4 regions of the Methylobacterium aquaticum genome follow, and region 1 is predicted to be linked to each of the others. Evidence: riboswitches for the same ligand, from Rfam matches in the RefSeq annotation. Region 1 holds a riboswitch; each other region holds the start of a gene.
What was found. A riboswitch is a leader RNA that binds a small molecule or an ion and turns the genes downstream of it on or off. The one in region 1 is predicted to bind cobalamin.

Region 1 (4,809 bases):
TGCCACGAGGCCCAGGGCTATCTCCTCGGCCGCCCCGGCCCGATCGAGCAGTTCTCCGAGCATACGAGCGAGGCGCCCGGACAGGGGATCGCGGCGGCGTGAGGGTGTCGGATGGGGAGCCTCCAAGCCTGTTGAACAGGGTTTTCCTGAAGGCTTTTGACAATCGATAATGCCCTGTCCACTCACCTCATCCTGAGGTGTCAGTCTATCGGAGATGGACTGACCTCGAAGGAGGGCTCCAGTGACCGCTGCGACATCGGGAGCCCTCCTTCGAGGCTCCTTTCAGTCGCACCTCAGGATGAGGTCGTGGGTGGGACAGATGCCCTATGGGCTTCATGCCACGATCGTATACCGTGAGGCGGGATAACGAGCCCGATCAGGGGCGTAGCACGGCTTGCGCTGGATCGCCGGCACCCCATGCGCGCCGTGCCGATCGGGCCGATCGAGGACACTTCCACCATGTCGAAACGCCGGCTGATCGCCGCTGCCGCCTTCATCGGCCTCCTCGCCTCGGCTCGGGCAAGCGAACCCCTGCACCTCGTGCTCGCCACCGCGACGCCCGGCGGCGGTTTCCCGGCCTATGGCGCGGCGCTGGCGGCGGCGATCCGGGAGGTGGATCCGGATCTCACCCTGGAGTTGCGCGCCAGCAAGGGCTCGACCGAGAACCTGATCCTCCTGCGCGAGGGGCGGGTCGATCTCGGCCTCGTCCAGGGCGAATACGCCTACGAGGTGCTGGCCGGGCAGGGTACGCTGCCTGCCGTGACGGTGGTCGCGCCGGTCTACGCGGCGCCGGGCCTGTTCGTGGTGGCTGCCGACAGCCCGGTCCGCAGCCTCGACGACCTGCGCGGGCGGCCGGTGGCCCTGGGCACGCGCAGTTCCGGCCTCACCGCCATGGGGCGGACGATCCTGCGCGGGGCCGGCATCGACCCCGATCACGAAATCCGGCCGATCCTCCTCGACCATGCCGGCGACGGCCCGGCAATGGTGCGGGCGGGCCAAGCTGCGGCCCTGTTCGGCGGCGGCACCGGCTGGCCGGGCTTCCGCACCATGGCGGAGGGGCCGGGCGGGGCCCGCTTCCTCGGTCCCTCGGCGACGGCACTGCCTGCGATCCTCGCGGCGAGCCCGTCGCTACGGCGCATCACGGTCGCGCCCGGCACCTTCCCGGGCCAGGACGCGGCGATCGAGACGGTGGGATCCTGGAGCCTCGTCCTCGGCAAGCCCGGCCTCGACCCGGCGGCGGTGTCCCGCCTCGTCGCGGCGATCGACAAGGCGAAGCCGGCGCTTGCCCGGCGCCTGCCCCATGAGCGGCCGAGCGACCCGCGCGACCTGGCGCAGGCGGTCCCGGCGGCCTGGCTCCACCCGGCGACGGCGGCCTTCCTGCGCGGCGAGTAGAAGCCGGGAGGCTCCCGCCGCGGTGTGTTCCTGTGGACACAGGGCAGGCAACATTATTACATTGCGTTTCCGAGTGTTGCTTACGCACGGTCGGCCTGCCATGGATGGTGCCGCCAAGGTTCCCCGGGCGCGAGCTCGGGGCGAAGAGGGAATTCGGTGGGCCATCGAGTGCGTGAGCATTCGCGGCGAGACCGAGGCTGCCCCCGCAACTGTGAGCGGAGAGGTCCCGCCGCCGACAGCCACTGGTGCCCGCGCACCGGGAAGGCGAGGCGGGATCGACGATCCGCGAGCCAGGAGACCTGCCTTGCGCGCGCGCCTGTCGGCGCGGTCACGTCCCGCGGGCGGTGCGGCCCGGGGGAGCGCTCCGGCCGTGCGCCGTGCGATCGTCTTCGCGCGGGCGCGGCCTGCCGCTCGCCCGGACGCAGCCTCGCTGCAACATCGAGTGTGCCTCGTGAGAACCCGTCCGCTTCACCGCCCGCTGCCGATCCTGGCGACCGCCCTGGGGGTGACCCTTGCGGCCGGTGCCGCGCGGGACAGGAAACTATCGCCCTCGACGAGGTCGTGGTGGAGGGGGCGCTCCCGACGCTGTCGCCGGCGGCCGGCACGATCGGGCTGATCGGCCCGACCCCGGGCTTTCGCGCCGACCGGGCGGTGAGCAGCACGAAGACCGACACGCCCCAGCGCGACGTGCCGCAGGTCGTCACGGTCGCCCCGCGCGAGGTCATCACCGATCTCGCGGCGACCCGCGTCGAGCAGGTCGTCGCCTACACGCCGGGCATCGTGCAGCAGAACAATTTCGGCGGCCTCTCGCCCCTCGGCTATGCCGTGCGCGGCGTCGCCACGGCGGAGATCTACAAGAACGGATTTCCCCTGGCCCGCGGATTCCCGCCGCAGCAGGACGCCCAGAACGTCGAGCGGATCGAGGTGCTGAAGGGCCCGGGCGGCGGCCTGTTCGGGCGCAGCGACCCGGGCGGCCTCGTCAACATCATCACCAAGCAGCCGACGGCGGAGCGATTCGTCGAGATGGGCGGGCAATGGGGCTCGTTCGAGCAGGTTCGCGGCACGGTCGATTCCGGCGGCAGCCTCAACCAGGACGGTACGGTCCTCTACCGCTTCAACCTCGCCGCCGGGCGCCAGAACAGCTTTCGCGATTTCGTCGACGGCGACCGGCTCCTCGTCGCCCCGGTGGTGAGCTGGCAGATCACGCCCGACACCAAGGTGACGGTCGAGACCGAGTTCCTCCGCAACCGCGCGGTGTTCGACCGCGGCGTCGTCGCCGTCAACGGGCAGCTCGGCCTCCTGCCGATCTCGCGCTTCCTCGGCGAGCCGGGCCTGCGCATCGACCAGTCCAGCGACACGCTCCAGGTGCGGGTCGACCACCGCTTCGACGCCGACTGGCAGATGCGGCTTTCCACCTACCTCAACTCCAACTCGTTCGTCGGCGAGGCGGTCGAGGTGCGGGGCCTCGGTGCCGACAACCGCACGGCCCTGCGCGACCGCAATTTCCGCAATTATCGCGCGGCCGTCGCCCTCGGCCAGGCCGAGCTGGTCGGGCGCTTCGACACCGCCGGGATCGGCCACACCCTGCTGCTTGGCTTCGAGCGCGAGAGCACCGACGGCACCTACCAGCAGATCCGCTCGAACCTGCGCCAGAATCCCTACTCCCTCGACCTCTACGCCCCGGTCTACGGCCGGCCGCTCCCGCCCTATACCCGGCAGACCAACGGCGTCGAGCAGCTCACCAACACCGCGCTCTACGCCCAGGACCAGATCACCCTGAACCCGCAATGGAAGGCGCTGGTCGGCGTCCGCTTCGATTTCTTCGAGCAATCGTTCCGGGAGCGCACCACCGGGGTGCGGAGCGACCAGACCACCTTCGCGGCCTCGCCCCGGGCCGGCCTCGTCTACCAGCCGCTGCCGGAACTCTCCCTCTACGCCAATGTCGGCCGCAGCTTCCGGCCCAATACCGGACCCGACGCCTTCTCGGCGTCGTTCAGCGGCCCCTTCGCGCCCGAGACCGGCCTCGGCTACGAGGTCGGCACCAAGCTCGACCTCTATGGTGGCGCCCTGGCGCTGACCGGCGCCGCCTTCCGGATCGAGCGCGAGAACGTGCTGACCCCCGATCCGAACAACCCCGGCTTCTCGCTCGCCGCCGGCGCGGTGCGCAGCCAGGGCTTCGAGTTCACCGCCGCCGGCCAGATCAGCCCGGAGATCAAGCTCCTGGCCGGCTACGTCTTCGCCGACGCGGTGGTCACCAAGGACAACGTCCTGCCGGTCGGCGCGCCCCTCATCAACGTGCCGCGCCACTCGGGCAGCCTGCTCGCGGTGCACGAGGCGCAGGACGGGCCGTGGAAGGGTTTCGGGATCGGCGGCGGCGTGCGCGCCGTCGGCGAGCGGGCGGGCGACGCCGCCGGCAGCGGCTTCCGCCTGCCGGGCTACATCGCGGTCGACGCCCTGGCCTATTACCGCTGGGAGAATTTCCGCTTCGGCCTGAACGTCGAGAACGTGTTCGACACGACCTATTACGCGAGTTCGCTGAGCGCGCTGCGGGTCTATCCGGGGACGCCGCGCCGCGTCACCGGCACCCTGTCGGTGCGGTTCTGATGGCGGCTCTTCTCCGTCACGGCGCCGCGGTGCCCAGGAAGGGCGATGCCGGCCGCCATGCGGCGGCGGCCCGCGCCCAGCGGTTCCGGCGCGACCTCGCACCGGTGCTGGTCGCCATCGCCGCCGAGGCCGGCGGGACGCCCGAGGGCATCGCCGCCTCCCTGACCCGGCGCGGGGTCCGGAAGCCCCGCGGCGGCCGCGTCTGGACGCCGCCGGACGTGCGCCGGCTCCTCGCCCGCCTCGCCACCGAAACCGCATCCCGCGAGACCGCCTCGTGACGCCCGACACCGCGCCCGCCCCACGCATCGGCGCGATCGACGCCCTGCGGGGCTTCGTCATGCTGCTGATGCTGGTCGATCACGTCCGGGACATCTTCTACCTCCACGCCCAGGTCCGCGACCCGATGGACCTGAGCGTCACCCCGGCGGCCCTGGCGATGACGCGGCTGACCTCGCATCTCTGCGCGCCAATCTTCATCCTGCTCACCGGCCTCTCGGCGAGCCTCTACGCGGCCAGGCACGGCACGGGCTCGGGCTCGCGCTTCCTCCTCACCCGCGGCCTGTTCCTGATCGGGCTCGAACTCACCGTGGTGAACCTCGCCTGGACCGGACAGATCCTGCCGCCGGTGCTCTACCTGCAGGTGATCTGGGCGATCGGCCTGGCGATGATCGCGCTCGCCGGACTCCTGTGGCTGCCGCGCGCCGCCCTCGTGGGCATAGCGCTCCTGATCATGCTCGGGCACAACCTCCTCGACGGGATCGTGCTGGCGCCGGACCAGGACGGCTACGTCCTGTGGTCGATCCTGCACCAGCG
Region 2 (4,809 bases), 2.4 Mb from region 1:
TGGAGCGGCCTGCGAGCCAGTCGCCGAGGGCTGCCGGGAGATCGAGAACGGCGTAGCCGACCGCGACAGAGGTGACGATCAGGATCGCCACCAGGAGGGCCAACCCCGCGACGAGGCGTCGGCTGCCGGCCTGCGGCGGCGTTCGTGTCACGAAGGACATCGGAGCGTTCATGGGGTCTTCATCGGGGTGCGCGCTCTCGCTGCGGCTGCAAGCCGGGCCACGACCTCGGCGACCTGCGGACCGGGACAGGTCCAGAGGCGGTTGGGGATCGGAACCGTGCGCCCCTGCGCGCGCAGCCGCTCGAGGATCGGGTGGTGCAGCAGGGCGTCGGCGAGGGACGGCGTGCCCGTCTCACTGGCGTCGACGACGACGAGGTCGGCATCAGCCAGGGCAGCCGCCTCGAGCGGCACCGAGCCGGTGCGGTCGCGGCCGATCTGCGCGGCGACGTTGACGAGGCCGGCCGCCCGGATGATCGCGTCGCCGAGGCTGCCGGGCGAGACCGTGAAGGCGTTCGGGCGCAGGACCAGGACGCGCAAAAGCCGGGAGGCCGGCACGACGCGCGCGAGGGTGGCGTCGAGCTCCGCCGCCATCGCTTCCCCGCGCTCCGGATGGCCGACGGCCGCCGCGACCTGGCGGATCTGGGCACGTACGCCGTCGAAATTGGCCGGTACGCCGAGTTCGAGCGGCGGGAAGCCGATCCGCTTGAGGAGCCCGACCGTGGTGCGAGTGGTGAAGGCTCCAGCGATGACGAGGTCGGGCTTCAAGGCCACGATCTCCTCCGCGAGCCCCCTGGTGACCGGCACGCCGGCGGCTTGCGCCGCCACGGTCGAGCCGCGCGGATCGCCGGCGAGGTAGGTCACCGCCGCGACCTGCCCGCGGTCGGCCAGCCTCAGCACGAGCTCGTCCGCGCACAGGTTCAGCGAGACGATCCGCGACGGCCGGCCCGGCGCGGCAGGGTTCTCCCGCGCCGGCACCGGACTGGCGGCCAATGAAGCGACCATGCACGCCGCCAGACCGCCTGCGACCCCGACAAGGATCAAGGCCCGCATCCTCATCCTTCTCAGAACGAGGATACGCGCACGCCGCCGTAGACGGCGAGGCCAGCCCCGAGAAAGCCGGTTGGGTTCTGGTAGCGTTGGTCGAACAGGTTATCGATGCGGGCAAACAGCGTCAGGTTCTCCGAGTAGGCGTAGTTCGCCGAGAGGTTGACCAGGGTGAAGCCCGGGTTCTTGAGCCGGGGCACCGAGAAGTCGCGGTTTCCGTCGACGAACGACCCGATCGCCACCAGGGTGCCGGTGAGCGTGAGCTGTGGCAACGGGTTCCAGATCGCGGTGGCACTGACCTTGTGACGGGGCCGGCGCAGCAATTCCTGGTGGGCGATTTCGTCCTTGGTGACGGTGTTGGTGTAGTCGACCCGGCCGCTCAAGGTGTCGGTCAGCTTGACCGAGACGAAGCTCTCCGCCCCGTAGGCCACTGCGCGGCCGACATTGACGTTGGTCCCGAAGGTCGGGAAGTACGCGGTCTGGATCAGGTTGCGGAAGTCGGTCTCGAAGTAGGTCGCTCCGACGAGCACCCGATCGCCGAGGGGCTGCTCGAAGCCGCCGTCGAAGCCGAAGCTCTCCTCGGGCCGCAAGGCCGGATTCCCGAAGAACCGGAAGCCCGGGTAGTCCTGGTAGAGCTGGCTGAGGGTCGGCGGCTTGAAGCCGGTGCCGACGCTGCCCTTCAGGCGTGTCTCCGTATAGGGCAGGATGTAGCTCGGTGCGATCCGGAACGTGGTCGCCCCGCCGAACTGGTCGTTCTCGTCGTGACGGATGTTGGCGACCAGGAAGGCGCGGTCGGTGATCGCCGATTGAAGCTCGGTGAAGCCGCCGGTGTTGCCGTTCGACTTGTCGATGCCGGTGGCCTGGAAACGCTCGTCCTCGCGCTGGGCACCGAAGAGCAGCAGGTGGCCGGGGGCGAGCTGGACATCGCCACGATAGTCGAAGCGGGTGCGTTCGCCGAGATAGGTCGAGGGCGTCGGTGGCGCGAGCGGGTCGAGTGGGCCGGCGAACAGGCGGTCGAACTTGGAGTAGTTGGCCCCGAAGACGTTGTGGAAGCCGGGCAGCGGCGTCCACTCGGCCTCGCCGCGCATCAGGAGCTGCTGCTGGTCGTTGAGGTTGCGGTAGGGCGTCGGCCGGTAGGGAAAGCCGCCATCGGCTTGGTCGAGATAGGCGCTGTCGGAGAAGCGCAGCACGTAGTTTAGGCGAAAGGTATCGGTGAGCTGCGCGCCGAGCTTGGTCGAAACCGTCTTGATGTCGGTGAAGGCGGTGCGCAGCGGCACGCCGACCGGCAGGAGCTCGAACGGTGTCACTGGCAGCGCGGCCTGGCGCAGGTGCTGCACGGAGAACGAATAATCGAAGATGCCCTCGGAGCCGGAGATGCGGCCGCCCTGGTTGGCGGTGCCGTAGGAGCCGCCCTCGACGAAGGCAGTGGCCCGGGCCGGACCCTCGCCGCGCTTCGTCACGAACGAGATGACGCCGCCGATGGCGTCGGCCCCGTAGAGGCCGCTCTGGGGGCCGCGCAGCACCTCCAGGCGGGAGAGATGCTCGGTTTGAAGCTGGCTGAAGTCGAAGGAGCGGTTCGGCGTCGAGGGGTCGTTGACGTCGATGCCGTCGATCAGGACCTTGACGTGGTTGGAGTTGGTACCGCGGATGAACACCGAGGTTTGGCCGCCCGCGCCGCCGGTTTGGACGACGTTGAGGCCCGGCACTTGCCGGAGAGCGTCCGGCGCGGTGCGAACTTGCTGGGCCTGGAGCAGGTCGGAGGTGAGTACGGTGACGCTCGACCCGGTCTGTGTGACCGGCGTGGGCACGCCGGTGGCCGACACCGAGATCTCGGCGAGCGGGATGACGGCCTCGCCGCCTTGTGACACGTCCGCGAATGGGGCGGCGACTTGCTGGGCGTGGGCTGCAGGCGCGGCAAGCAGGGCCGGACCGGCGCAGGAGAGCGCCAGCACGCTCAGGCGAGCGCGTTGAAGGGAATGGGGCACGGGAGATAAGCCTCGGGCAACGGCAGTGGCACGTCACCGCGAACGAGGCCTCGGGTCACCGCCTCCACGCAGGATTGGCGGACCCTCGACACCCGCCAGGACACCCCGCCCAGCGCGTTTCGCGTGTGACCACGACTGACGGCAGGTCTCCTGGCTCGCGGGTCGCTGCCCTCTCACCGTCTTCCCGGGCGAGGCTGCCCAGTGACATGGTGGCGGAAGGCTCGCCGCTTACAGTTGCGGGGGCAGCCGCGGCATCGGGCTCATCACCCTCACCGCGTTCCCTTTTGATCCCCGAGGGGAACCGTCCCGGCCAGCTAAGCGACGCGGAGGCGCCCGGTCAATTGCCTTGCTGCAACGCTTCGAAATATTCCTGAGGCCAGTACACGGCTGTTCCACGCTGAGAGCGCGACTCAGCAGCCGAGGGAGGAGCACCATCCCGCAACAGCGCACTCACCGAGCGGGTTCGAGCCGGTCGTACCCTTTGGCGCGGTAGATGATGACCGAGGCGATCCACGCCACGACGAAGATGCCGACCACGGCGAAGCCGGCCTCGCCCAGATTGTCGTTGAGCGTGCTCACCGCTTGCCACAGTCCGCCCGTGAGCCCGAGCTTGTCGCCGATCAGGCCGAGGGCCTCCAGGCCGCCGATGAACAGCGCGACCGTCGCCGAGGCCGCCGTGATGGTCAGGTTGTACCAGAGCTTGCGGATCGGGTTCGCGAGCGCCCAGCCGTAGGCGCCGGTCATCAGCACGCTGTCGGTCGTGTCGAGGAGCGTCATGCCCGCAGTGAACAGCGCCGGGAAGATCAGGATCCGGCTGGAGCGACGGGTCAGCAAGGTGCCACTGGCGCTCAAGGCGCGACAGGTATGCAGGGTGCCACCGGCACTACGGGCCCGACTGGAGCGATGGGTGCCGCAGGCTCAGCTGGTGCGACTGGTCAGATTGGAGCCACCGGCACTGCGGGCGCGACAGGTGCAACCGGCGCTCCGGGTGCGACTGGAGCCGCAGGTGCAACGGGTGCCCAGGGTGCGACCGGTTCCGAGGGAGGAACCGGCTCGACCAGCCCGGTCATCTGCTTCGCGTCCGGAACGATGATCCTGACGCCGGAGGGTGAGCGCCCGGTCGAGGCCCTGCGGCCCGGCGATGCCGGCGTCACCGCTTCGGGCGAGACGGTCGCCGTCGCGTGGGTCGGTCACCGCCACCTCGACCTGCGCCGTCATTCGCAGCCCGAGCGGGCCCAGCCGGTCCGGGTCGCCGCGCACGCCTTCGGCCCCGGCCTGCCGCACCGCGACCTCGTCGTCTCGCCCGGCCACGCGCTGTTCGTCGAGGACGTGCTGATCCCGGCCGGCAGCCTGATCAACGGCACCTCGGTGGCGCAGCTCGATTGGGCGGAGGTCGTCTATCACCACGTCGAGCTGCCAGTGCACGACGTCCTGGTCGCCGACGGGATGCCGGCGGAGAGCTACCTCGATTGCGGCTACCGCGGCACCTTCGCGAACCACGACGGCCCGGTCACCCTGCATCCGGACTTCGCTGCCGTGGCCATGAACCTGGAACTGGCCTGTGCGCCGGCCCTGCTGCATGGCCCGGTCGTCGAGCAAGTCCGGGCGCAGCTCACCGCTGAGGAGATCAAGGTGACGATGCAAGCTGCGGCGAAATCGAAGCGTTCGCTCCTCGCGCGCGTCTTGCGGCGGGCGTGAGCCCTGCCGGTCCCCGGCAGGCCTGAGACCGCGACGAACCCGGCCCGTGGCGCTCTGCACAGGAGCGCCGCGGGCCTTTATC
Region 3 (4,809 bases), 1.6 Mb from region 1:
GGAAGGTGTTGCTGCCCGCCATGGCTATGAGCCCGACGCATTACTTGCAAAGATCTCGAACAGAACTCCCTACATCGTCCCGATCGCGGAGGTCGCTGATCGATTTTGGGGTTCTGATTTCGAGGACGGACGCTCGCACGAAGACCGCCTGCGCGACGCCGGAGCGCGGATCGACCAGCGAGCGGGAAAGTAGGACCCAGTGTACTACCGCCTTGGCCTCGAACGGTTGGTGACGGGAAGAACGCTCATCACGGGATACACAGGTCGCCGACGCGGCCTTAATGATGATGTGCGGTGCCTCGGCATAAACAGTCGGCCACTACTTCTGGCTAACCGCCCCGAAACGTCTCCTTGAACGTTCAATGACGGACACGAAAAAGCTCTTCAACCAACTGTACCAACCGGACCAATTGAAGGAATTTTGGGGCGGCAGGCTATTGTAGGCGAAGACTTGTGCATGCCGCACCAAGAAGGACCAACCAACCGGAGGGTTCCGGTTGGTTGGTCCCATGATCGATCGGCCTACTGTACCGGGCGATCGTTTGGGCGCCGGTGTTACGCCGCCTTTGCTCGGTAAATCTCGTCCAGAAGGTCGACGACCCGTTCAAGCATCGCATCACCCCGCTTGTCGCGGTAGCCGCGAGATCGTCGAGCATGATGGTAGCCACCCTGGCCGACACCGCCACCGAGCTTCTTCTCACCGGCGAATACGACCTCGCCGGAGTCGTCCTCGTTGACGTGGAGCAAGATCAGGTCACCCCGCTGCTGAGAGCGACCACCGAGCTATCCGTCGAGCTTCAGCAGGTGATCGTCGCCCTTGCTGCGGCGGGCATTCATCGCGCTCAGCGCGTCCTGTCGGCCTACGTGGCGGTCAGATGCATCCTTGAGGATCCACCGCCGAGAGCGAAGATGAAGAGCATGGCCCGGGTCCTATCCCGCCTTATCCGGTTCGAAGAAGTGGCAGCGCGCGAGCCCGATCTTGACCGAGTCCTGGCGCAAGCGCGAGGGACGGCCAGAGGGGTTAAGGCCCGCAAGCTGGCTATCGACTGGAGCTTGTCGAAGCCTATCGCCCGATAGCTTCATGCCGTCGCGGGACCCAGACCGAGCGGGTGCTATGTAGTTTCTACGCGCTCGGAAATCGTTGCGGAAATTTGGAATTGTATCACGCTGGTTCAAGCGGAACATCCACGGAGCTACGCTTGAACCCGACAGGCGCACGTAAGTTTGGGCCTCGCCCCTTTGGCGAGACCTACCTTCAAATCGCCGTGGAACTTGACGCGGTGTATCCTGGACACCTTGGGCTGGCTCTTCACGGATCCGATCTGGCCCGCCAGACGAGGTTCCTGGCGTATGCGGAGATTGCGACCGGGGGTGCCGCGGCACTCGCAAACCGCCTTGGCAGTGCCGAGGTATCGTCCGCCATCAGGAACGCCGACTCCGATCAGGCGGTGATCGGCAGGGCCCTTGCGGTCTTCAAGCCTCGCGAGATCGTCGAGGCCATCTTCAAGGTCGTCCCGAACGCCTTCCTCGGCACTCTCAAGCGCCTCGGCCCCGGTCCGCTACCCAACCCCGCTCTGTATCGAGAGCTTTACCAACTCTTCGCGTCTCGCATTCCCGCCGACCGCGCCCGAGTTCGCGTTCTACGGCAGTTGCCGGGCACCATCTCGCCGATGCAGATCGCGATCGTGATGGTCATCGACCCCGTCCTCCTGCATCCCCGCTTCGTGATGAAGATCGAGACGGTCGAGGAGGCTCGCGACCTCAGCGACGCCTTTGCTTACATTCGCGCCCACTGCTCAGCCGCCACCAACGAGGCGATCTGGCAGTCAGTTTCGTCCTTCCCCGAGCAGAAGATCGTCGAAGCATTAGTGCGGCGGTGGGCGAAACGGTTTGACCAATTGCCATTTCTACTCGAACTTGCCGACCCGTCCCTGGTGGTGTTGAACACGGGGGCTGCGCTACTCGACGCCGGGCGCCGCTACGATAACTGCCTCTCGACTAAAATCCCTGACGTGCTGGTAGGGCGCAATCTGTATGTTGAGGTCAAAACTGGCCGCAGCCGCGGTCTGATTGCCGAACTGAGACGAACCTCTCGATGCTGGGTCCTTCACATGCTCCATCAACGCGGCAATGGGCGAGTTCCCCGAGATCTTGCTGCGGCTGCTCGTAGCAAACTCGCGGCCCACGGTATCGCAATCTACGACCGCCCCGCGAACGGCATCGCTGGCGTAAATGCGGCAGCCAAGCTGCTTGACATCTACGATTGGAATATCGCGGACGTCAATGAATTTGACACCCCGGAGCCACTCAGTCTCGCAGAGATCGAGGAAGAACTCGACAGCCTTGTTCGGGAATTTGGAGTGGCGGCATCGGCAGCCGAGTTTGCATGATGAAGGCATGGCCGCCGTTCGGCTTGAAGGTCTTTGAGAGAGCGGAAGTTGTTCGAACAAGGCTTCAGCGTCCAGAAGACCATACGACGGTCATGCGGCACAACCTCGAAGTTCTTCGGGGTCTGGTGGATGTTCTTCGAGCACGCGCCAGCACACAGATAGAACTGGAAGCGCTACGCGTCGAGGTCCTTGAAGCGGAGGCGACGATCGCCTCTCTTGTCACTGATCTGGAGCACGAACGTGCATACGCCTCCCACCTAGAAAAGCGGCTTGCCGAATTCGAGGACGCCGCCGAGGCTGCTCAAAGATCACGCCCGCCACTGAGGATCGTGACTTTCAAGAAGGAGCCGAAGGACACCTAAGTTTTCGACCAAGCCGCAAGTCGGATCAACGGTACGAGCGACGACCCAGGAGATTGGCCACACGCATATCCCTGACGATCGCCACGTCGATCTTCTCGATCTCGGAGGCGAGATCTGGGCGAAGGGAAGCCGCCTCGGCCAACCGTGATCTGACAGCCAGCATCGTTTGGGGTGAGACACGCGCCGTCGCACCGCCGCGCCGTTTGAAGTCGCGAAGGTAGCTGCGATCCCTCGCGCAGAAGTTCAGAGAGAACGACTGATGCGAGTGGGTCAGGCCGAGGGCGATCACGGCGTTGGCGGTCGCGATGATTTGGTGTCCGTAGAGCATAGCCGGGATTGAGCAAGTGGGATAAATATATCTGTCAAGTTATTTAGGTTGATCATGAAGCCAAATTTCAGCATGAACTCTGTTGCCGATACCGCCATCGGTAGTTTCACGTTTACGGGCCCAAGCGACCAGATACTCCTTGATCGGACGCGCGAGTGGTGTGTGCATTTCATCGACAACGACTGGCGATACAGGGTCTACATGGAGACTGGAACGATCGCGTTCGACTTCGCCGTCCAGGGTGACGCTGATCTTTTCAGGAAGATCACGAAGAGGGCGCCGACCTTGATCACCTGCGTTTGAGTGGGAGTAGTTGCTGTCACCCTCCGAACACACATGCCCTGTAAAGCGAATCGCGACATTGACGACGCGCCGGTTGATCGGCTTCCCTGGACAGGACGGTTCCTCCCCGGAGGATCAAAAGGGAACACGGTGAGGGCGGAGAGCCCGATGCCGCGGCTGTACCCGCAACTGTGAGCGGCGAGCCTTCCACCACCGAAGTCACTGGGTGCCTCACCCGGGAAGACGGTGGCAGGCGCTGACCCGCGAGCCAGGAGACCTGCCGTCAGCCGTGGTCACACGCGAAACACGTCGGGCGGGATTTCCTGATGGGTGTCGAAGCGGATGCGCCTGCCTCCGCCTGAGACCTCGTTCGCGGTGACGTGCCACTGCCGTCCACCGAGGCTCCGTGAACCCGCCCCGTCTCCATTCGTCGCTGCGGCGCTGCGCTGTCGCCGCCTGCGCGATCACGCCCGTGATCACCGTCATCCCGAGCTACGCCCAGCCCGCAAGTCCCGCCGCGGCGGCTGACGCCACCATCCCGCTCGACCCGATCTCGGTCGAAGGCACCTTCACGGCGACGCCCAGCTATCGCGTCGAGGAACTCTACAGCGGCACGAAGACCATCACGCCGCGGCGCGACCTGCCCCAGCAGGTCGACGTCGTGCCCCGGGAGGTGCTGCGCGACACCGCCGCTACCCGCGTGGAGCGCGCTCTCGACTACGTCCCGGGGGTCGGCAAGCAGAACGACTTCGGCGCCCAGAACCTTGCCCTCTACTCCGTGCGGGGCTTCGCCACCCAGGACATCTTCCAGAACGGCTTCAACATCGCCCGCGGCTACAACGGCGCGCCCGATACCCAGAACGTCCAGTCGATCGAGGTGCTGAAGGGTCCGAGCGGGGCGCTCTACGGGCGCAGCGACCCGGGCGGCACCGTCAATATCCTTACCAAGCAGCCCGTGGCGTTGCCCTTCGTCGAGATGGGCACCCTGTTCGGCAGCTTCGGCACGGCGCGCACCACCGTCGATGCGGGCGGACCCCTGAACGAGGACGGCACTGTCCTCTACCGCTTCAACGGCGCGCTCGCCCGCCAGGACAGCTTTCGCGATTACGTCGACGGTGACCGCGTGCTGGCGGCGCCCGTGGTGAGTTGGCAGATCAGCCCCGACACCAAGCTCACCGTCGAGACGCAGTACCTGCGTAACCGCCAGACCTTCGACCGCGGCACCGTCGCGGTGAACGACCGCCTCGGCCTCGTCCCGCGCTCGCGGTTCTTCGGCGAACCGGGTGACAACTCGGTGTCGGAGAGCGGGATCGTGCAGGTGCGGCTGGAGCACGCCTTCAGCCCCGACTGGAACCTGCGGGTCGCGGGCCACTTCAACACCGGCAGCCTGACTGGTCTCCAGACGGGCGCTACCGGGCTGCTCGATGATGGGCGAACCCTGCTCCGC
Region 4 (4,809 bases), 1.0 Mb from region 1:
CCGATCACCACCAGCGTCCCGTCCCGGTGCTCGTCGGGGCGCCAGGGGCGGTCGTAATGGTGGGCGACGCGGCGGCCGACGCCCTGGACGACGAGGCGCATCGGCTTGTCGGCGACGGCGCAGAAGCCCTTGATCCGCAGCACGCCCTCGACCTCGGCGGCCTTCGCCACCCGGGCGGCGAGGTCCTCGGGCGAGCCCGCGGCCTTCACCGGCAAGGCCACGCTCTCGAAATCGTCGTGGTCGTGATCCTCCTCCGTCTCGTGGTGCGACGGGCGGGAGGCGAGGTCGTCCTCGGCGGCGGCATTCAGGCCCAGCAGCACGCGGGGATCCAGCGCCCCGTGGGCGGTCTCGACGAGCTTGACGGCGCGCGGCAGGTGCGCCTCCACCTCGGCGCGGACGCGGGCCCGCTCACCCTCGTCGAGGAGGTCGGACTTGTTCATCACCACGAGGTCGGCGCAGAGGAGCTGGTCCTCGAACACCTCCTCCAGGGGGTTCTCGTGATCGACGCTGGCATCGGCGGCCCGCTGGGCGGCCAGCGCCTCCGGGTCGTCCGCGAAGGCGCCGGACGCCACCGCCGGGCCGTCCACCACCGCCACCACGCCGTCGACGGTAACCCGCGAGCGGATCGCCGGCCAGTTGAAGGCCTGGACCAGGGGCTTCGGGAGGGCGAGGCCGGAGGTCTCGATCAGGATGTGCTCCGGCGGCTCCGGCCGGTCGAGGAGCTTGTTCAGCGCCGGCACGAAATCGTCGGCGACGGTGCAGCAGATGCAGCCGTTCGGCAGTTCTACCACCGCGTCGGCGTCGCAGCCCGGGATGCCGCATTCGGCGAGCAGCGACCCGTCGAAGCCGACATCGCCGAACTCGTTGACGATGATGGCGAGGCGCCGACCGTCGTTGTGCTCGATGGCGTGGCGCACCAGCGTGGTCTTGCCGGCGCCGAGGAAGCCGGTGACGATGGTGCAGGGAATCTTGTTCAGGATGGTCATGCGGTCACCGGCGCGGGAGGGATGCGGGCGACGACCCCCTTGCGGAATTCCTGCGGACGCTCGCGCCAGGGCACGATGCCGTCCGGGGTCCCGGCATAGAGGCCGACGCCGTCGAGGATGATGTCGGCGGAGATCGCCGGATCGAGGTCGCCGTAGACGTAGGTCCAACGGCCGGGGCTCGCGACCGCGACCGTGCAGGGCCGCTTGCAGACCGAGAGGCATTCCACCGGCTCGATCCGGATCGGCGCTCCCGGCCGGGCCGCGAGGGCCTGGGCGAGCGCGTCGTGCAGGCGGGCGCCCGCGCGGGGACCCTCCGCCGGATCGGCGGCGTCGCGGCAGGTGGTGCAGACGTAGAGGGTCACGGGATCGGTCACGCGGTCACCCCGCTGCGGCGCACCGCGTCGTTCGCCCCGCTCACCGCCTCCCAGGCCCAGCCGAAGGCGAGGCCGAGCACCGCCCAGAAGGCGAAGCCGATGGCGAGCGACCGGGCGGCGAACTGCGCCGCGAAGACCGGCGGCATCGCGGAGATTTCCTCCGGCCCGTGCGGAGCGCCCCAGACATGCGGCGCGACGATGAGGGCGAGGCCGAGGCCGATCGCGACCGGCCCGCGGCGGATCGCCACCAGGTAGAGGCCGATCGCCGTGGCGAGCGCCGTCGCCACCCACCAGAGCTGGCGCGATTCGAGCCCCGCCGCGGCGATGCCGGGCAGTTCCGGCGGCAATCCGATGGCCGGCGCGAGGCTGGCGGCGAGGAAGCCGCCGATGCCGAAGCGCAACGCCTCCGACGGCGTCACCGTGCGGCCGGTCGCGACCAGCACGGCCCCGAGGAGCAGCGCGTACCCGACGCCGCTCACCAGGGTGGCGAGCGCCGTGAAGGCGAGGCGCGGCAGGCCGGGGGCCGGCTGCCATTGCGGCTCGCCACCGTGGTCGTGGCCCGCATGGGCCAGGACGATCAGCGGGTTGGCCAGGGCGTGCCGGGCGGGGGCGACGGTCTCGGCGGTCTCGTACTTCTCCGCCGCAAGGATCAGCGGCGAGGTGAGGGCGAATTGCAGCGCGGAGGCCACGCATGCGGCCAGGAAGCCGGCGACCAGGGCCGCGGCGAGAAGACTTTTCGTCATGGGAGGGATCACCTGCACGACCAAAGGGCCGCGGGCCCGCGCCCGGTCAGGGCGCAGGCCGCACGGCCCGGATGGGTTCGGCCCTGGTCAGTGGCAGGGGAAGTTGGCGGAGTGGCGCCAGTCGTGCGCGGCGTTGTGCAGGGCGACCACCGGCGCGAAGCCGGAGACGAACAGCAGGCCGATGCCGAGGGTGGCCGCCAGGACGACGGCGCTCAGGCGCTCGCCGACGAGGGCGGGAGAAAGGGACCGGGTGATCGCGACCATGACGAGCTCCTGCCGCCCCACCGGCGGCGTCGAGAGAGAAGGGGGGACGGCAGGTCTCCTGGCTCGCGGCCTCGTGCCGGCCCACCGCCTTCCCGGATCGCTCCAGTGGCCGATGGCGGACCGTGTTCGACCGCTCACAGTTGCGGGGGCAGCCGCGGCGCGCCGGACATCCGGTTTCCGCGTTCCCTTTTCACCTCGTCGCCGAGGCACCGTCGTGGCGACCCTAGCGGGTCGGGAACGGGCTTGCAATCGATGCCGGCTGCCGCGACACCTCCGGGCCCAGCTTTTCGCATCAGGCTTTCGACCGAGGAGATGCCCGTGCCGGACCGGATTCGCGCTGCCCCGCGCCTGACCCTGGTGCTGGGCGGCGCCCGCTCCGGCAAGAGCCGCTACGCCGAAGGGCTGATCGAGGCGCAGCCGAGCCCCTGGCGCTACGTCGCGACGGCGCAAGCCTGGGACGACGAGATGGCGGCTCGCATCGCCGAGCACCGCGCCCGCCGCCCGGCGCCCTGGGAGACGGTGGACGCGCCGCGCGACCTGGCCTCGGCGATACGGGAGGCCCCGGCCGGACGGCCGGTGCTGGTCGATTGCCTGACCCTGTGGCTGACCAACGCGATGCTGGACGAGGCGGCCGACCTCGCGGCGGAGGTCGATTCCCTGATCGCCGCGTGCAAGGCGGTGCCCGGGCCGATCGTGCTGGTCTCGAACGAGGTGGGGTTCGGCATCGTGCCGGAGAATGCGCTTGCGCGCCGGTTTCGCGACGAGGCGGGCCGCCTCCACCAACGCCTCGCCACCATCGCCGACCGGGTGGTGCTGGTTGTGGCGGGCCTGCCGATGACCATCAAGGGAGACAGCGAATGACCGACGACGAGGCGGCGCGCCACCGCGCCAAGATGGAGAAGCGCAAGGCGGTGCAGGATGCCGAGGTGGCGGGAAAGACGATCGAGAAGGGCCTGCTCATCGTCCATACCGGCCCCGGCAAGGGCAAGTCGACCGCGGCCTTCGGGCTGATGCTGCGGGCGCTCGGCCGCGGCTGGCGGGTCGGGGTGGTGCAGTACATCAAGGGCGCCTGGGAGACCGGCGAGCGCTTCGCCCTGGAGCGCTTCGGCGATCAGGTCGCCTGGCACACGATGGGGGAGGGCTTCACCTGGGAGACCCAGGACCGCGACCGCGACGTGGCGGCGGCCCGCGCGGCGTGGGCGCAGACCGAGGCGCTGATGGCCGATCCGACCATCCGGCTCCTGATCCTCGACGAATTGAACATCGCGCTGCGCTACGACTACCTGCCGTTGGCGGAGGTCGTCGAGACCTTGAGCCGGCGCCGGCCGGACCTGCACGTCGTAGTGACCGGCCGCAACGCCAAGCCGGAGCTGATCGCCGCCGCCGACCTCGTGACGGAGATGGGCCAGGTCAAGCACCACTTCGCCGCCGGGGTGAAGGCGCAGGAGGGGATCGAGTTCTGATTGACGTGGCCGGCCGGCCCGGCGTAGAGGCTCGGCCATGACCAGCACCCGCCTCGCCGGACTCTATTACGCGCCGCTCCCGTAAGCGGCAGAGTGCTCGTCATCTCTCAACCGCTGCGACGTGTCGGCGGTTGAGGCTCCAGAACATCAGGACCCGCCGACCTCGCCCCATCCGAGGTCTCCCATGCCGTCCTCCCCCGTCCCGCTTCCCGCCCTCGGCCTGATCGGCTTCGGCGCCTTCGGCCGCCTCGTCGCCGCCCATCTGGCGCCGCTGTTCTCGCTGCGCGTCCACGACCCGTTCGCGCCCGATTCCGCCTTCGCGGCGGCCGGCCTCGCGCGGTGCAGCCTCGCCGAGGCCGCCGCCTGCCCGGTGGTGATCCTGGCGACCCCGGTCTCGACCCTCGCCGCGGTCGTGCGCGACGTCGCCCCCCACCTGCAACCGGGCGCCCTCGTCCTCGATGTCGGCTCGGTGAAGGTGCGGCCGGCGCAGATCATGCGGGCCGGCCTGCCGCCGGGCATCGACATCGTCGCCACCCATCCGCTGTTCGGGCCGCAGAGCGCACGGGACGGGTTGCGCGGCCTCAAGATCGCGGTCTGCCCGGTCCGGGGCGACAAGGCGGGCCGGGTCGGCGCCTTCCTGCGCCGCGCGCTCGGGCTCACCGTGATCCTGACGACGCCCGAGGCGCATGACCGCGAGGCCGCCGCCGTGCAGGGGCTGACGCACCTGATCGCCAAGGTGCTGGTGGCGATGGAGCCGCTGCCGACCCGGATGACCACCCGCAGCTTCGACCTGGTGATACAGGCGGTCGGCATGGTCCGGCACGACGCGCCGGAGGTCTACCACGCCATCGAGCGCGAGAACCCCTACGCGGCGGAGGTGCGGCGACGGTTCTTCGACCTGGCGGCGGAGATGGATGGGGCGTTGGAAGACGTTGAAACGGCAAGAGCCCCGGCTTGAGATCGACCCAAGCCGTTGTTC

Region 2: it holds a riboswitch for cobalamin, as region 1 does, so the genes downstream of both, F1D61_RS16605 (TonB-dependent receptor plug domain-containing protein) here and F1D61_RS05660 (TonB-dependent siderophore receptor) in region 1, are expected to answer to the same signal.
Region 3: it holds a riboswitch for cobalamin, as region 1 does, so the genes downstream of both, F1D61_RS13300 (TonB-dependent siderophore receptor) here and F1D61_RS05660 (TonB-dependent siderophore receptor) in region 1, are expected to answer to the same signal.
Region 4: it holds a riboswitch for cobalamin, as region 1 does, so the genes downstream of both, F1D61_RS10290 (CbtB domain-containing protein) here and F1D61_RS05660 (TonB-dependent siderophore receptor) in region 1, are expected to answer to the same signal.

What each region holds. Positions count from the first base shown of each region.
Region 1 covers NZ_CP043627.1:1,291,129-1,295,937, reverse strand. Annotated here, with positions in the region: gene F1D61_RS05670 (putative bifunctional diguanylate cyclase/phosphodiesterase) at 1-102, shown strand, start outside; gene F1D61_RS05665 (TAXI family TRAP transporter solute-binding subunit) at 460-1,392, shown strand; cobalamin riboswitch at 1,492-1,713, shown strand; gene F1D61_RS05660 (TonB-dependent siderophore receptor) at 1,957-3,996, shown strand; gene F1D61_RS05655 (hypothetical protein) at 3,996-4,274, shown strand; gene F1D61_RS05650 (DUF1624 domain-containing protein) at 4,271-4,809, shown strand, end outside.
Region 2 covers NZ_CP043627.1:3,660,407-3,665,215, reverse strand. Annotated here, with positions in the region: gene F1D61_RS16615 (FecCD family ABC transporter permease) at 1-172, opposite strand, end outside; gene F1D61_RS16610 (ABC transporter substrate-binding protein) at 169-1,002, opposite strand; gene F1D61_RS16605 (TonB-dependent receptor plug domain-containing protein) at 1,062-3,029, opposite strand; cobalamin riboswitch at 3,153-3,348, opposite strand; partial or broken gene F1D61_RS16600 (HoxN/HupN/NixA family nickel/cobalt transporter) at 3,480-3,881, opposite strand; gene F1D61_RS16590 (Hint domain-containing protein) at 3,894-4,727, shown strand.
Region 3 covers NZ_CP043627.1:2,912,546-2,917,354, reverse strand. Annotated here, with positions in the region: gene F1D61_RS13325 (hypothetical protein) at 1-193, shown strand, start outside; gene F1D61_RS13320 (hypothetical protein) at 655-1,077, shown strand; gene F1D61_RS13315 (hypothetical protein) at 1,200-2,390, shown strand; gene F1D61_RS13310 (hypothetical protein) at 2,387-2,752, shown strand; gene F1D61_RS13305 (hypothetical protein) at 2,778-3,080, opposite strand; cobalamin riboswitch at 3,465-3,661, shown strand; gene F1D61_RS13300 (TonB-dependent siderophore receptor) at 3,769-4,809, shown strand, end outside.
Region 4 covers NZ_CP043627.1:2,294,458-2,299,266, forward strand. Annotated here, with positions in the region: gene cobW (cobalamin biosynthesis protein CobW) at 1-986, opposite strand, end outside; gene F1D61_RS10280 (DUF1636 family protein) at 983-1,360, opposite strand; gene F1D61_RS10285 (CbtA family protein) at 1,357-2,103, opposite strand; gene F1D61_RS10290 (CbtB domain-containing protein) at 2,191-2,367, opposite strand; cobalamin riboswitch at 2,399-2,596, opposite strand; gene cobU (bifunctional adenosylcobinamide kinase/adenosylcobinamide-phosphate guanylyltransferase) at 2,680-3,228, shown strand; gene cobO (cob(I)yrinic acid a,c-diamide adenosyltransferase) at 3,225-3,830, shown strand; gene F1D61_RS10305 (prephenate dehydrogenase) at 4,015-4,788, shown strand.